2 regions of the Eubacterium sp. CAG:156 genome follow, and region 1 is predicted to be linked to the other one. Evidence: riboswitches for the same ligand, from Rfam matches in the RefSeq annotation. Region 1 holds a riboswitch; the other holds the start of a gene.
What was found. A riboswitch is a leader RNA that binds a small molecule or an ion and turns the genes downstream of it on or off. The one in region 1 is predicted to bind FMN.
Positions count from the first base shown of each region.

Region 1 (7,890 bases):
TTACTTATGTCTGATGTAACATCAAATACAGCAACTGCAGCAGTTGCAATACCTATAGTTATATCTATAGTAAAGGGAATGAATTTAAATCCAATACCTTACGTTTACATTGCATCAGTAGGAGTAAATTTATCTTATATGTTACCAACATCAATCAGAGCAATACCTGTTGGATATGGTTTACAGCCAAAGTATATGCTTAAAGAGGGTTGGAAAATGACAGTAATCATTATAATAGCAATGACAATAGTATGCTCATTATTGTTAAAATATTGGCCGGCATTTAGTACAACGTAAATATTTACAGATTAACTTAAGATGGAAACTAAATTAATGAAGTTTATATTTAATAATGTTTCCAATAACTAGTCGCCGACTAGATAGAGAGGCAATACATGTTAGACGAGGAGCAACGAAATGAAAACCAGATTTAGAAAATATAGTAAAATATTGTTCGGTGTAATTATGATGTTATATTTTGTGGCAGTAAGTAATAACGTATACGCCGATGATGTTCAATTTACACAGAAAACATATAAAATATTGTTTGTAGGAAACAGTCATACATATTACAATGATATGCCAAAAATGTTTAAAGGACTTTGTGATGCAGATAAAATAAATTGTGAAGTTACATCGATTACATCACCAGGATACAAACTTAGCCAGTTTGCAGATAAGACTAACATGTATGGAAGTCAGGTTTATCAGGCATTAACAAATAATACATGGGATTATGTAGTATTACAGGAAAACAGGGCAGTTTTAGTAGAAAAAGAAGAAGAGGCAGAAGCAGCAGTTAATACTCTATACACTTTAATACATAATGCCGGAGCAAAAATGGTTATATATGCAACACAGCCAAATAATATTGGAAGCACATTTAAAGTAGATTCATTATCATTGTTTTTATCAGATTTTCAGATTGAACAGATTTTAACAAGAAATAACTTTAAAATAGCTGATGAATATGATGGACTTGTTGCAGCATCAGGAACTAACTTTATGAGAGTAATGCAGGATTATCCTAAAATTACAATGTATAAAACAGATAATCTTCATCCATCAGTAACAGGAAGTTATTTGGCAGCATGTACTATTTACAATACAATATTTGACAGAAGTCCATATGGAAATAAATATTTACCAAATAGTGAATATGATAAAGATAATTTAATATCAAAAGTTTCAATGGAAAATGCCCTTATAATGCAGAAAATTGCAGACAGCAGATTAAAAGTAGATAGTTATTATACAACAGTAAGTAAGGGACAAAATTCTAAATTGACAGCAACATTTACATCAACTCAGACAGATGAATCAGATACTACAGAAGATACTACTAAAAAAACAGAAGATGTAACAAAAACCTCAGATGAAAAAGAGACAACAGTTACTGATAAGAAAGATACTACACCAACATATACAAATAAAATAATGTGGGATGCTGTTGATGCAAACAGTATTTCAATCAACAGAATTACAGGTGAATTTACTGCATTAAAGGCCGGAAAATATCAGGTAATGTCAACAACAGACAGCGGTTTAATATGCTATTCAACAATTGATGTAAAACAGCCATCAACAGCTTTTAACATTAATGAAAGCAAGATTTTAAAAGTTGTAAGGGGATATGTAGGAAAATATACTACTACGATAGCACCTGATGATACAACAGATACAATTACATGGAAGAGTAATTATCCGGATATAGTTTCTGTTGATGCACAGGGAAATATACAGGCAAAAAAAGTAGGCATAGCAAAAATAACTGCTGTAACTACAAGCGGAATTAAGTCAGAACGTTATGTGCGTGTAAAGTTAAAGATACCAGGTAATGTTAAGCTGACAAAAAAGGTAAAAAAAGTTAAGAAAAAGAAAGTATATCGTGTAAATGTAAAATGGAGTAAAAATACAAGGGCTACTAAATATTATGTATTCCGTAAAATGGAAGGCAAAAAGGTATTTAAAAGAGTCGCAACAACTACTCAGGCAAAATACATAGATAAAAATATTAAGAAAAATAAAACTTATTCTTACAAAATACAGGCGATATATTCAAATAGCAAACTTAACAGTGATAAAACAGCAGAGTATAACATAAAAGTTAAATAATAAAGTTTTAAGAATATTAGCAAATTATAAAAATTAATTATAAAGACCTCTAAAATGTGTAGATTATATACAAAAATCTGTTATTTTAGAGGTTTTTTACGTTAAAAAAATTAACATATATATATTAAAAAATGTTTAACAAAAATAGTTTATTGGAAATTTTGTTGACAAACAAAAACAAGGTGACTATACTTTAAGCAGAAATTAAATAAAAATTCTTCGGGGCAGGGTGATATGCATAAAGCATAAATTCCCAACCGACGGTAAGTGTTCAGAGCGTAAAGATGCACGAGTCCGTGACCTGCGAAAGCAGCTGATTTGGTGAGAATCCAAAACCGACAGTATAGTCTGGATGGGAGAAGAATAGATGATGTAATTAATCTTCATCAGTAATAAGGATTTAATCTGATTATAGATGGTTATCCGGTTAGATGTTTGTATGATTTACACAACAATTAATTAGATAAATACAACTGATGATAATTTGCTAAAAACCATACGCGAATAGGAATTAGCGATGAATAGATTAATAGACATTTTGTATTTGTGCGAAAGCCCCTTTGAATGAAAGGAGGCTTTTTTTGAACCCAAAATACATGAAAAGAGCAATTGAATTAGCAAAAAAAGGTATAGGTTATACAAATCCAAATCCTATTGTAGGATGTGTTGTGGTTAAGAATGACAAAATTATTGCGGAGGGTTATCACAAAAAAATAGGTGGATTTCACGCAGAACGAAATGCACTTACAAATTGCAAAGAAGATACAACAGGAGCAGAACTTTATGTAACGCTTGAACCGTGTTGTCATTATGGAAAAACACCACCATGTACGGAAATTATTATAGAAAAAAAGATAAAAAAAGTTTATGTGGGAAGCATGGATCCAAATAAGCTTGTAGAAGGAAAGGGCGTGAAGATTTTAAAAGAACACGGAATTGAAGTTAAGTGTGGAATTTTAAAAGATGAATGTGACAAGTTAAACGAAGTATTTTTTCACTATATTACAAACAAAACACCTTATGTTGTAATGAAATATGCTATGACTATGGATGGAAAAATTGCATGTGAAAATGGAGATTCAAAATGGGTTACAGGTAAAGACGCAAGAGAGACAGTTCAAAAAATGCGAAAGCAGTATATGGGAATAATGGTTGGAATTAATACAGTACTAGAAGACAATCCGATGTTAAATTGCCGAATAGAGGAAAATGTCGACCCGATAAGAGTAATATGCGATTCAAATTTAAGAATACCATTTGAAAGTAATATTGTTAATACGGCAAATAAAATACAAACAATAGTTGTTTGCACAAATGAGGCTGATACAGATAAACAAAAATATTTAGAAGAATGTGGGGTTGAAGTCGTAAGGCAGAAAAGGAAAGGAAGAGTTAATTTATCAGAACTTATGAAAACATTAGGTGAGAAAGGGATAGACAGTATATTGCTTGAAGGTGGTGGAACACTTAACGCGCAGGCATTAAAAGAAAATATTGTAAATAAAATCTGTTGTTTTATAGCACCTAAAATTGTAGGTGGAGCTGATGCTAAATCACCAATTGAAGGAAAAGGCGTAGAAAAAATGATGGAAGCTTACAGCATAGAAAATATGGAAATTCAAAAATTAGGAAACGATATTATGTTAACCGGATATTTGAAAAGAGGTAGTCAATGTTTACAGGAATTATAGAGGAAACCGGTCAGATAGAATACGTTAACAGCAATAGTGAGAAATATCAGATTGGAATTAAATGTGAAAAGGTTTTAGAAAAAACAGTAGTTGGAGACAGCATAGCAGTTAACGGCATTTGCCTTACAGTCACAAAAATGTGGAAAAATGGATTTGAAGCGGATGTGATGTCAGAAACGTTAAAAAGAACCGGTTTAAATGGAAGCAAAAAAGGTACATGTGTAAATCTTGAAAGAGCTATGGCAGCAGATGGACGATTTGGAGGACACATCGTTAGTGGTCATATAGATGGAACCGGGATAATAGGAAGTATACGTGAAGATAAAAATGCAGTATGGTATGAAATTTTGGCAGATGATGAAATTATAAAATATGTGGTTGAAAAAGGGTCAATATCAATTGATGGAATAAGTCTTACAGTCGCTTATGTTGATAAAAAAGGATTTAAAGTATCCACAATACCACACACAAGGATAAGCACAAATTTAAAATACAGAAATGTTGGAGATACAGTAAATCTTGAGTGTGACATTATAGGAAAATATGTAGAAAAGCTATTAGGCTATTCAGAATGTAATGAAAAGAAAGAATCAAAAATTACAGAAAGCTATTTAATAGAAAATGGATTTTAAAGAAAGAAGGAATATAAAATGAGCAAAACAATAGGAACAATAGAAGAAGCAATTAAGGATATAAAAGAAGGAAAAGTTATTTTAGTAATAGATGACCCTGATAGAGAAAATGAGGGGGATTTGGTATGTGCAGCAGAATTTGCAACAACTGAAAATGTAAATTTTATGGCAAGTTATGCAAAAGGACTAATTTGCATGCCTATGGAAGAAGAACTGTGTGAAAAACTTGACTTGGAGCAAATGGTAAAAGTTAATACTGATAACCACTGCACAGCGTTTACAGTTTCAATTGACCATGTATCAACTACAACAGGAATATCAGCGGTCGAAAGAGGAATTACGGCGAGAGCAATTGTAGGCAAAGATGCAAAGCCGGAAGATTTTAGAAGACCGGGCCATATGTTCCCACTTAAAGCAAAAAAAGCAGGAGTATTAGAAAGAACAGGTCATACAGAAGCTACAGTTGACATTGTAAAATTAGCAGGACTTAAACCTTGTGGATTATGCTGTGAAATAATGAGAGAAGATGGAACAATGATGAGAACAACAGAACTTCTTGAATTTGCACAGGAACATAATCTTACGGTAATTACAATTGCTGATTTGGTTAAATACAGAATGGAAAGAGACAGTTCAGTAAAAAGAGAAGCGGTTGCAAAGATGCCAACGAAATATGGAAACTTTAATATCGTGGGTTATCAAAATAAAACAACAGGGGAACATCATGTTGCATTAACTATGGGAGATGTAGGAAATGGAGAGCCTGTTCTTTGCAGAGTACATTCGGAATGTCTTACAGGAGATGTATTCGGTTCTAAAAGATGCGATTGTGGACAACAGCTTGAGAAAGCAATGGAGATGGTTGCAAAAGAGGGAAGAGGAATAATACTTTACTTAAGACAGGAAGGAAGAGGAATTGGATTAATAAATAAACTTAAAGCATATGAGCTTCAGGAACAGGGATTAGATACAGTAGATGCAAATCTAAAACTAGGATTTCCGGCAGATATGAGAAGCTATGGAATGGGAGCACAGATTTTGGCAGACCTTGGAGCAAAAAAACTAAGAATTATGACAAATAATCCGGCAAAAATTACAGGCTTGTCAGGATATGGAATAGAAATAGTTGAAAGAGTTCCGATACAGATAGAAGCACAAAAATATGATGAATATTATTTGAGAACAAAGCAGTTAAGAATGGCACATATGACAACTTACTAAGATTATTTGCTGAACCCGATTTCTTAAATTTAACGAAATAACGCTCGCGCTGCTTGCCGCTCGTAGCGGTTCTAAAGTTTTAGCACACAGCCTGACTTTGTAACTTACAGTTTCAAGTCAGGCTATGCACCAAAGCTTTGAACCGACGGCGACAAATGCTATTTCTTTTAAATTTAAGAAATCTGGTATAAGCAATTTAATGTTAAGTGTAATAATGTCAGAACTTATAATTTAAACCATACTTTAAAAAACTGACATCAAAATATATTATACAAGAGGAGATTTAAAATGAGAACTTTAGAAGGAAAATTAGTAGCAGAAGGATTAAAAATTGGTATTGTAGCAGCAAGATTTAATGAGTTTATTGTAAATAAACTTGTAAGCGGTGCAGAAGATGCATGCGTGCGACATGGAGTTAATGATGACGATATTACATTAGCGTGGGTTCCGGGTGCATTTGAAATTCCTATAGTAGCAAAGAAAATGGCTCAGTCAGGAAAATATGATGCCATTTTATGCTTAGGAGCAGTAATTAAAGGCTCGACAGATCATTATGATTATGTATGTGCAGAGGTAAGCAAAGGAATTGCAATGGTAGGAATGGAAACAGGAGTGCCTACAATGTTTGGAGTATTAACAACAGACAACATTGAACAGGCAATAGAAAGAGCAGGAACAAAAGCAGGAAATAAAGGATTTGATGTTGCATGCTCAGCAATTGAAATGGCAAATTTAAATCGCATGCTGTAAATTATGTAATTATTATGGTAGGCTTGCGTAAAATATAATAATTCATTTAATAATAAAAGGAAAAATTAAGTGCTAAATTATATTTGGGCAGGAATGATTATATTGTCAGTGCTTTATGGAATGGCAACAGGCAGGATGGAACAGGTAGGAAATGGAGCAATAGAATCCACAAAAGAGGCTGTGAGTATGTGCATTACAATGCTTGGAATTATGAGCATGTGGATGGGATTTATGAACGTGGCTTCTAAAAGTGGAATGATAAAAAAACTGGAAAAAATACTTGAACCGATTATTATGTGGCTGTTTCCGGGTCTGCCTCATAACCATAATGCAAGAGAACCGATAGTAACTAATATAATTGCAAATATATTAGGCTTGGGATGGGCGGCAACACCGGCAGGACTAAAAGCAATGGAGGCATTGGCAGAAAATCCATTAGAACAGAGTGGATACGTATTAAGTGAAAATAAATCAGAGATAAAGAGGCAAAGAAAAAGAAAGTGTACATTTCCAAAGCATATTGCAACTGATGAAATGTGCACTTTTTTAGTATTAAATATTTCTTCACTTCAAATTATTCCTGTAAACATTATTGCGTATAGAAGTCAATATAGTGCAGTAAATCCGTCAGCAGTTGTGCTTCCGGCAATTATTGCAACAAGTTTCAGCACAGGAGCAGGGATATTGTGGTGTAAAATAATGAGTAGAGAGTAATGTCAATCGTTTGACATAACTAATTGATTATTATAAAATTAGTTGATTAATTATACATGGAGGAAATGACAATGAGAAATACAGTAAAAAAAGCAATGGCGATAGCAATTGCAGTCTCAATGACAACAAGTATTGCAACAGTAGGTTATAACAAGATTCAGGCACAGGAAACAAATAAAACAGTAACTTTTTCAGTAGAAAAGTTTACAATTGGACAGGGTTATGTAGTTGAGCCTGTAAGCGTTGAAGTTAGTGACGATATGACAATATCTGATGTATTTGAGAAAGTAATGAATGAAAAAGAGATTAAATATACAGGTTCAAAAAACTATGGATATTTATATTTGCAAAGCATAGAGAATGCTGATACAGGAATTATTGACATACCGGAAGAAATAGCAAAAATGCCTTCTTATGAAAGTTCATATGAGTATGAAGGAGAAACTTATACAACATCATATTCAGCTCCGTCAAATGAAAAAAATGATGGTAATACACAGCCAAACAATGGTTTAGGAGAATATTCATATAATAGTATGGCTGGATGGATGATTTCTGTAAACGGAGATAATGATAATGGAAATCTTACACCGGCAGATATTGTAAAAGATGGTGATGTAATCAGATATCAGTTTTCAGTATATGGATGGGGAGCAGATGTTGGATTAAGCAATTATGCAGGAATGGAACCATTAAAGGTTGCCGATAAAACAACTCTGACAAAAGAATTAGCAAAAATTAATAAAAATAAAGCAGTATGGATGAAT
Region 1 is NZ_FR878163.1:92,260-100,149, forward strand. Features, by position in the region: gene ABMA45_RS06805 (SLC13 family permease) at 1-297, shown strand, start outside; gene ABMA45_RS06810 (DUF4886 domain-containing protein) at 418-2,115, shown strand; FMN riboswitch at 2,327-2,483, shown strand; gene ribD (bifunctional diaminohydroxyphosphoribosylaminopyrimidine deaminase/5-amino-6-(5-phosphoribosylamino)uracil reductase RibD) at 2,712-3,806, shown strand; gene ribE (riboflavin synthase) at 3,788-4,438, shown strand; gene ABMA45_RS06825 (bifunctional 3,4-dihydroxy-2-butanone-4-phosphate synthase/GTP cyclohydrolase II) at 4,457-5,659, shown strand; gene ribE (6,7-dimethyl-8-ribityllumazine synthase) at 5,948-6,409, shown strand; gene ABMA45_RS06835 (nucleoside recognition domain-containing protein) at 6,479-7,123, shown strand; gene ABMA45_RS06840 (hypothetical protein) at 7,195-7,890, shown strand, end outside.

Region 2 (7,890 bases), on a different contig from region 1:
TTTGGTATTAGAAAGAACTTATTAGAATTTGATAAAGTAAATAATGAACAGCGAGAAATTATTTACTCAGAAAGAGAAAAAGTTCTTAACGGCGATAATATGAGAGATGCCATTGTTAAGATGATTACAGATGTAGTTGAAAATGAAGTTGATACTTACATTGGAGATAATCAGCCATCATCTGAATGGGATCTTGCTGGATTGAATCAGAGTATTCTTGAAATTATGCCAATAAAGCTTTCATTGACAAAGGATGAAATCCTTAATTTATCAAAGGCTGAATTTAAGCAGACACTTAAGGCGGCAGCAGTTAAATTATATGAAGATAAAGAAGCAGAATTCCCTGAACCCGAACAGATAAGAGAAATTGAAAGAATTGTTCTTCTAAAGGTTATTGATAGAAAATGGATGGATCATATCGATGATATGGATCAGTTAAAACAGGGAATAGGCCTTATGGCTTATGGACAGAAAGATCCTGTTGTAGAATATAAGATGCAGGGTTACGAAATGTTTGAAAATATGATTCTTAATATCAGATTTGAAACAATAAAAATGTTAATGCATCTTCAGGTAGAACAAAAAGTTGAGCGAGAAGAAGTTGCTCAGGTTACCGGAACAAATAAGGATGATGAAGGAGTTAAAAAGCCAAAGCACAGAGATGTTGCTAAGGTATATCCAAATGATCCTTGTCCATGTGGATCTGGTAAGAAATATAAACATTGCTGTGGAAGAACACATTAAGAGGAAGAGGACAGGACAACACCTGTCCTTTCCTAGTGTTAACAGAAAGTAAAGCAATAAATTGAAACAGTAAATTATATCTGTTAAAAATATAGGAGAAAAAAATGAACGAAGTTCATTTTTTCCTATAAATGTTTCCGACGAATAGCCACTGACCGAAGGGAGGGGGCAATACATATTATAGGAGAGAGTGATGATAGAATTAGATGAAATAAAATATCGATTGACTCCATATGAAAAAGAATTAGACGAAATAAAAGATGCTTTGGATTTGCAAAATAAAGAAGAAAGAATCATTGAGCTAGAAAGAACAATGGAAGCTCCGGGCTTTTGGGATGATATGGACAAAGCACAAAAATATATGAAAGAGCTCAAAAATTTAAAGGATTCAATAGAAACATATAATAATTTAAAGAGTTTGTATGATGACATTTTAGTCTTAATAGAAATGGGAGAAGAGAGTGAAGATGCAGAAATTGCTGAAGAGGCGAAAAGTTCAATGGATGAATTTGCTTCTAAAGTGGATGAAGTAAAGATAAAAACTCTTTTGTCAGGTGAATATGATAAATATAATGCAATATTAAAGTTAAATGCAGGGGCAGGTGGAACAGAATCCTGTGATTGGACAAGTATGTTGTATAGAATGTATACGCGTTGGGCTGAAAGTAAAGGATTTACAACTCAGGTTTTAGATTTTCTAGAGGGTGAAGAAGCGGGAATAAAATCCATAACTGTGCAGATTAATGGAGAAAATGCATATGGGTATTTAAAATCAGAGAGAGGTGTTCATAGACTTGTAAGAATATCTCCTTTTAATGCAGCAGGAAAAAGACAGACTTCATTTGCTTCATGTGATGTAATGCCTGATATAGAAGAAGACTTAGATGTTGAAATTAATGATGATGATATCAGAATAGATACATATCGTTCAAGTGGAGCAGGTGGACAGCACATTAACAAAACCTCATCGGCAATAAGAATTACTCATTTACCAACAGGCATAGTAGTTCAATGTCAGAATGAACGTTCACAGTTGCAAAATAAAGATAAAGCAATGAAAATGCTCAAAGCTAAATTGTATCTTTTAAAACAGCAGGAAGAACAGGAAAAGAAATCAGGAATCAGAGGAGAAATAAAAGAAATAGGCTGGGGAAGTCAAATAAGATCATATGTAATGCAACCGTATACTATGGTAAAAGACCATAGGACAAATGAAGAAACAGGGAATGTAAGTAGTGTTTTAGATGGCAATATAGACCAGTTTATAAATGCATATTTAAAGCAAAATAGTATACAGGGAAAATAAATTAGTATGCAAAGTAACGAAAAATAAGTTGCAGTATAAAATTAACTATGTTAAAATTTTGAAAGTGTATACATAAATTTGTTATGCAAATAAGCAATGATAATGAAACAAGCGAGGAAGAGATAATGATTAATGTAGCAATTTTAGGATACGGAACAGTAGGCTCCGGAGTGTTTGAAATTTTAGATACAAACAAAAAATTGATTGGGGAAAAAGCAGGACAGGAGATAAACGTAAAATATGTTTTAGACCTTAGAGATTTTCCTGGTGACCCATGTGAATCAGTATTGGTTCATGATTTTAATACTATTTTGGAAGATGATGAAGTTGAAATTGTTATTGAAGTTATGGGCGGATTAAAACCAGCTTACGATTTTGTGAAAAAATCACTTTTAGCAGGCAAGAGTGTTTGTACATCAAATAAAGAATTAGTAGCTAAATATGGCGCAGAGTTAATTCAGATTGCAAAAGACCACAACAGAAACTTCTTGTTTGAAGCAAGTGTTGGAGGTGGAATACCGATTATAAGACCGTTAAATCAGCATATTACAGCAGATGAAATTTGTGAGATTGCAGGTATCTTAAATGGAACTACAAATTATATCCTTACAAAAATGGATAAAGAAGGTGCAGATTTCCAGACAGTATTAGCACAGGCACAGGAATTAGGATATGCAGAACGTAATCCGTCAGCAGATATAGAAGGATTTGACGCAGTTAGAAAGATAGCAATATTAGCATCACTTGCTTATGGCAAATCAGTTGATTTTGAAGATGTATATACAGAAGGAATAACAAATATTACAGATATAGATTTTAAATATGCGGCAGCTATGGGAAAATCTATAAAGTTATTAGGAAAATGTAAAAAAGAGGCAAACGGAATAGTTGCATCTGTAACACCAAGATTATTATCACCAAGTCATCCATTGTTTAACGTTGAAGGCGTTGTAAATGGAATCTTAGTAAGAGGAAACATGGTTGGTGATTTAGTATTTATCGGTAGTGGCGCAGGAAAACTTCCAACAGCAAGTGCAGTTGTATCAGACGTTGTAGATGCTGTAAGACATTTGAATATTCCTGTGACAGTTATATGGGATAAAGAAAAGTTAGAATTATTAGAATTTGGCAAATCAAGAAAGTCTTTCTTTGTTCGTGTTGAAGGTGATGAAAAAGATAAGATTGAAGAAGCGTTTGAAAATGTAACATACATAGATGCAGGAATTGAAAATGAAATTGGTTTTGTTACAAGACCGATGTCAGAAGATGAATTTAAGGCTGCATCAGAAAAATTAGAGAATATTATTACAAGAATAAGAATTGAAGAATAATGTTAAGGGATATTAAATTAAGTTAAATTTGCATTAACAGATTAATGTTTATGTAAATAATAATTGATAGCAATTTATAATAAAAAAACATATATAATATAAAGGCCGTAATTCGGTGTGAGAGGATTGAAAGAAAATGGAAGAAACAAAGGTTGTTAAATTTGGTGGAAGTTCACTTGCTGATGCAAAACAGTTTAAAAAGGTTGCAGACATAATATTGTCTGATCCGGAAAGAAGATTTGTAGTTGCATCTGCACCTGGAAAAAGATTTATTGAAGATGTTAAAGTTACAGATATGTTATATAAGTGCTATGAATTAGCATCTGAAAGCGAAAATTTTGACGAATATTTTCAGATGATTAAAGACAGATATAACAATATTATTGCAGACTTAGGATTAAAAGATTTTAGCCTTGATGAAGATTTTGAGATAATTAAAGGCGCATTTGCTCATATGGCAGGCCGTGATTACGCTGCAAGCCGTGGAGAATATCTCAACAGTAAAGTATTAGCAAAATATTTAGGATTTGATTTTATCGATGCAGGAAAATATATCTTCTTTGATGATCAGGGTAATTTTGACTGGACTAAGACAGAAGCAAAATTGGCACCAAAGCTTGCTAAGACAAACAAGGCAGTAATACCTGGATTTTATGGATCTATGCCAAATGGAACAATAAAGACATTTTCAAGAGGTGGTTCTGATGTAACAGGATCAATAGTTGCTAGAGCAACTAAAGCTAAATTATACGAAAACTGGACAGATGTTAGCGGATGTCTTATTTGTGACCCTAGAATAGTTAACAATCCGGAACCTATCAAGACTATCACATATAGAGAATTACGTGAATTAGCATATATGGGAGCAACAGTATTGCATGAAGATGCTATATTCCCTGTTAGAGCAGCAGGTATTCCTGTAAACATCAAAAATACAAATCAGCCGGAAGATAGAGGAACAATGATTGTTTCTGAGTCAGCTGAACATTGCGATCATATTATTACGGGTATTGCAGGTAAGAAAGGCATGTCTGTAATTAATATAGAAAAAGATAAGATGAATAGCGAAATCGGATTTGGTAAAAACGTATTACGTGCATTAGAAAAGAGTAATGTAAGTTTTGAACATATGCCATCAGGTGTAGATACAATGAGCGTTGTAATTGCAACTGAAGCATTAGCAGGCAAGGAAACAGCTATTATTGACGAGATTAAGAGCAGAGTACATCCTGATCAGATTTATATCGAAAGCAATCTTGCACTTATAGCAGTAGTTGGTAGAGGAATGAAGAGTGCAAGAGGAACTGCAGCAATTTTATTCTCAGCATTAGCTGATGCAAGAGTAAATATTAAGATGATTGACCAGGGTTCTTCAGAACTTAACATTATCGTTGGTGTTGAAGAAGAAGATTTTGAAGTAGCAATAAAGGCAATCTACAAGAGATTCATTGGCATTAACCAGTAAATAGAGTATATGATGCGGAATAAAACCGTGTTAATAATATTTTTAACCGTATATTAAATATAATTCTTCAGGGCAGGGTGAAATTCCCTACCGGCTGTATTTATGCAATGCATATAAGCCAGCGAGCCGAAAGGCATGATATGGTGTGATTCCATAGCCGACAGTAAAGTCTGGATGAGAGAAGTAATAAGATTAATAATTATGATATTAATAATCTCATGAAAAGCACCTGAACCAGGTGCTTTTTTTCTTTGCTCTGTATAAATAATATATTAATTTTCAGAAAGGAAGTAAAATTAAATGAAAAAATTATTTACAACAAAAAACTTAGCGTTGATGGCTATTTTCGCAGCTATTGCTGCAATACTCATGGTCCTTATAGAAATTCCGGTAGTGTTTATAGCGCCGTCTTTTTATAAGCTTGATTTTAGTGAGATACCTATTTTGATAGGAACATTTATTATGGGACCTGTATCAGGAATAATTATGGAAGCTATAAAGATTGTGCTTAAAATATTACTTAAAGGGACAACAACAGGTTATGTTGGAGAATTGGCAAATTTTTGCATAGGATGTTGCCTTGTTGTTCCGGCGGGAATAATATATAAATTTAAGAAATCTAAAAAGGGAGCATTCATAGGGATAGTAGTTGGTATTGTGTTAATGGCAGTTGCAGGCGCAATTCTTAATTATTATGTAATGCTACCGTTTTATGAAAAGTTTATGCCGTTAGAAGCAATTATAGAAGAAGGAGCAAAAGTAAATCCGATAATTAAAGATAAATGGAGCTTTGTTTGGGTTGCAGTAGCACCATTTAATGTATTTAAAGGAATAATAGTTGGAATTGTAACAGGAATATTATATAAGAGAATAAGCACATTTATAAAAAAACTCTAGAAATAAATAAATTGAAATGTAAAAAGATATTGTTTATAATTATGTGGTGATTATAAACAATATCTTTTTGTTTTGACAAATATTTGCTGTTTGTTATGCAAATGTTTTTGTTGTGTAGGAAAAGCTCATATGGGCTTAGACCTTTTGACTCTGGCATTACAATATGTTTTGCCATAAAAGAAAAGAGGAATAAAATTTATGATATATGAAACAAATTCGCCTGATGAAACTTTTGAGATTGGGAGAAAGTTAGGACAATCTGCGAAAGTAGGACAAATAATTTGCCTAAATGGTGATTTAGGTGTTGGAAAGACTGTTTTTACACAGGGATTTGCAAGCGGACTTGGCATAAAAGAATGCGTAAATAGTCCAACTTTTACAATTGTACAAATATATGAAGAAGGCAGGATTCCGTTGTATCATTTTGATGTATATAGAATTGGTGACCCTGAGGAAATGTATGAATTGGGATATGAGGATTATTTCTTTGGAGAAGGAGTATGTCTGATAGAATGGTCGAAACTCATAAGTGAACTGATTCCTGACAATGCATCAACAGTTTTGATAGAAAAGAATTTAGAAAAAGGATTAGATTATAGAAAGATAACGGTGGAATAAAGATGAGAATATTAGCAATAGACAGTTCTTCCTTAGTGGCATCAGTTGCAGTAGTAACAGATGATATATTAACGGCAGAATATACAATAAATTTTAAAAAGACACATTCACAGACATTGTTGCCAATGATAGATGAAATTAGCAAAATGATAGAATTGGACATGGAAACTATAGACGCTATAGCAATAACAGGAGGACCGGGTTCGTTTACCGGACTACGTATAGGAAGCGCTACAGCAAAAGGATTTGGATTAGCACTTAATAAGCCGATAATAAATGTACCGACAATTGATGCTATGGCATATAATTTTTATTCCAGCAATTATATTATTTGTCCGATTATGGATGCAAGACGTCAACAGGTATACACTGGAATATATTACTTTGAACAGACACATATGAAAATATTAAAAGAACAGTGCGCAATTTCTGTAGAGGATTTGATTGATGAGCTAGATAAGATAGGAAAAACAGTAATGTTCTTGGGAGATGGAGTGCCTGCATATAGAGAAATTATAGATGAAAAAATGAAAACTGAGCATTTATATGCCCCATGCCATATGAACAGACAAAGAGCATCGTCACTTGCAGCTTTGGCACAAATATATTATAAAAATGGAAAAATAGAGGAGGCTAGTGAACATAGACCTGATTATTTGAGACTTTCACAGGCTGAAAGGGAAATGCTTGAAAAGCAAAAGAAGGAAGAAAAATAAAACAGTTTTCATAATTTGGTTTTATACAGATAAAGGATAAGGGTAATATGGTAAAAATAGAAAAGATGAGCGAAAAGCATATAGCCCAGGTAGCGGAGATTGAAGAGAGCATATTTTCTGTTCCGTGGTCACAAAAAGCATTTAAAGATTCGCTAGAATTAGATAATACTGCATTTTATGTCGCTATAGAGGAAGAAGGGGTTATAGGATATTGTGGCGTTTATAAGGTTATGAATTCCGCTGATATTACGAATGTAGCTGTAAAAAAAGATAAGAGAAAAAAAGGTGTGGCTAAGCAGTTGCTAAAAGAGGCTATTAAAGATGCTAAAAGTGAACAAATTAAGGAAATAATGCTTGAAGTTAGAGAAAGTAATGAAGCCGCAATATTTTTATATGAAAAAATTGGATTTCAAAGTATTACAAAACGAAAAAAATACTATAAACATCCGGTAGAAGATGCAATTATAATGCTATTAAAAATATAAATATACTTCTAGATAGTGGAATGCCAAAGGTTTCCACTATTTTTTTGTCGAAAAAAATAATATGATGATTGCATCAAAAGAAAGGATTAAAAATATGAAAAAGATGAATAGCAAAGGTAAATATGAAATTTTTTGTCATAAATGTGGAAAGAAAATGCAGATGACAAATGGAATAGTTACGGAAGGAATAATTAGATTACAGGGAAAATGGGGTTATTTTTCTAATAAGGATTTACAGATGCATACAATGGATTTATGTGAAGAATGTTATGATTCGATAGCTACGTTATTTAAATATCCGGTTGACGTTACAGAATATATTTCAGTA
Region 2 is NZ_FR878186.1:3,392-11,281, reverse strand. Features, by position in the region: gene secA (preprotein translocase subunit SecA) at 1-744, shown strand, start outside; gene prfB (peptide chain release factor 2) at 938-2,050, shown strand; gene ABMA45_RS09475 (homoserine dehydrogenase) at 2,176-3,381, shown strand; gene ABMA45_RS09470 (aspartate kinase) at 3,518-4,846, shown strand; FMN riboswitch at 4,906-5,036, shown strand; gene ABMA45_RS09465 (ECF transporter S component) at 5,147-5,743, shown strand; gene tsaE (tRNA (adenosine(37)-N6)-threonylcarbamoyltransferase complex ATPase subunit type 1 TsaE) at 5,942-6,361, shown strand; gene tsaB (tRNA (adenosine(37)-N6)-threonylcarbamoyltransferase complex dimerization subunit type 1 TsaB) at 6,364-7,077, shown strand; gene rimI (ribosomal protein S18-alanine N-acetyltransferase) at 7,125-7,562, shown strand; gene ABMA45_RS09445 (hypothetical protein) at 7,657-7,890, shown strand, end outside.
Region 2: linked by a shared signal. The riboswitch ahead of ABMA45_RS09465 (ECF transporter S component) and the one ahead of ribD (bifunctional diaminohydroxyphosphoribosylaminopyrimidine deaminase/5-amino-6-(5-phosphoribosylamino)uracil reductase RibD) in region 1 are both predicted to bind FMN.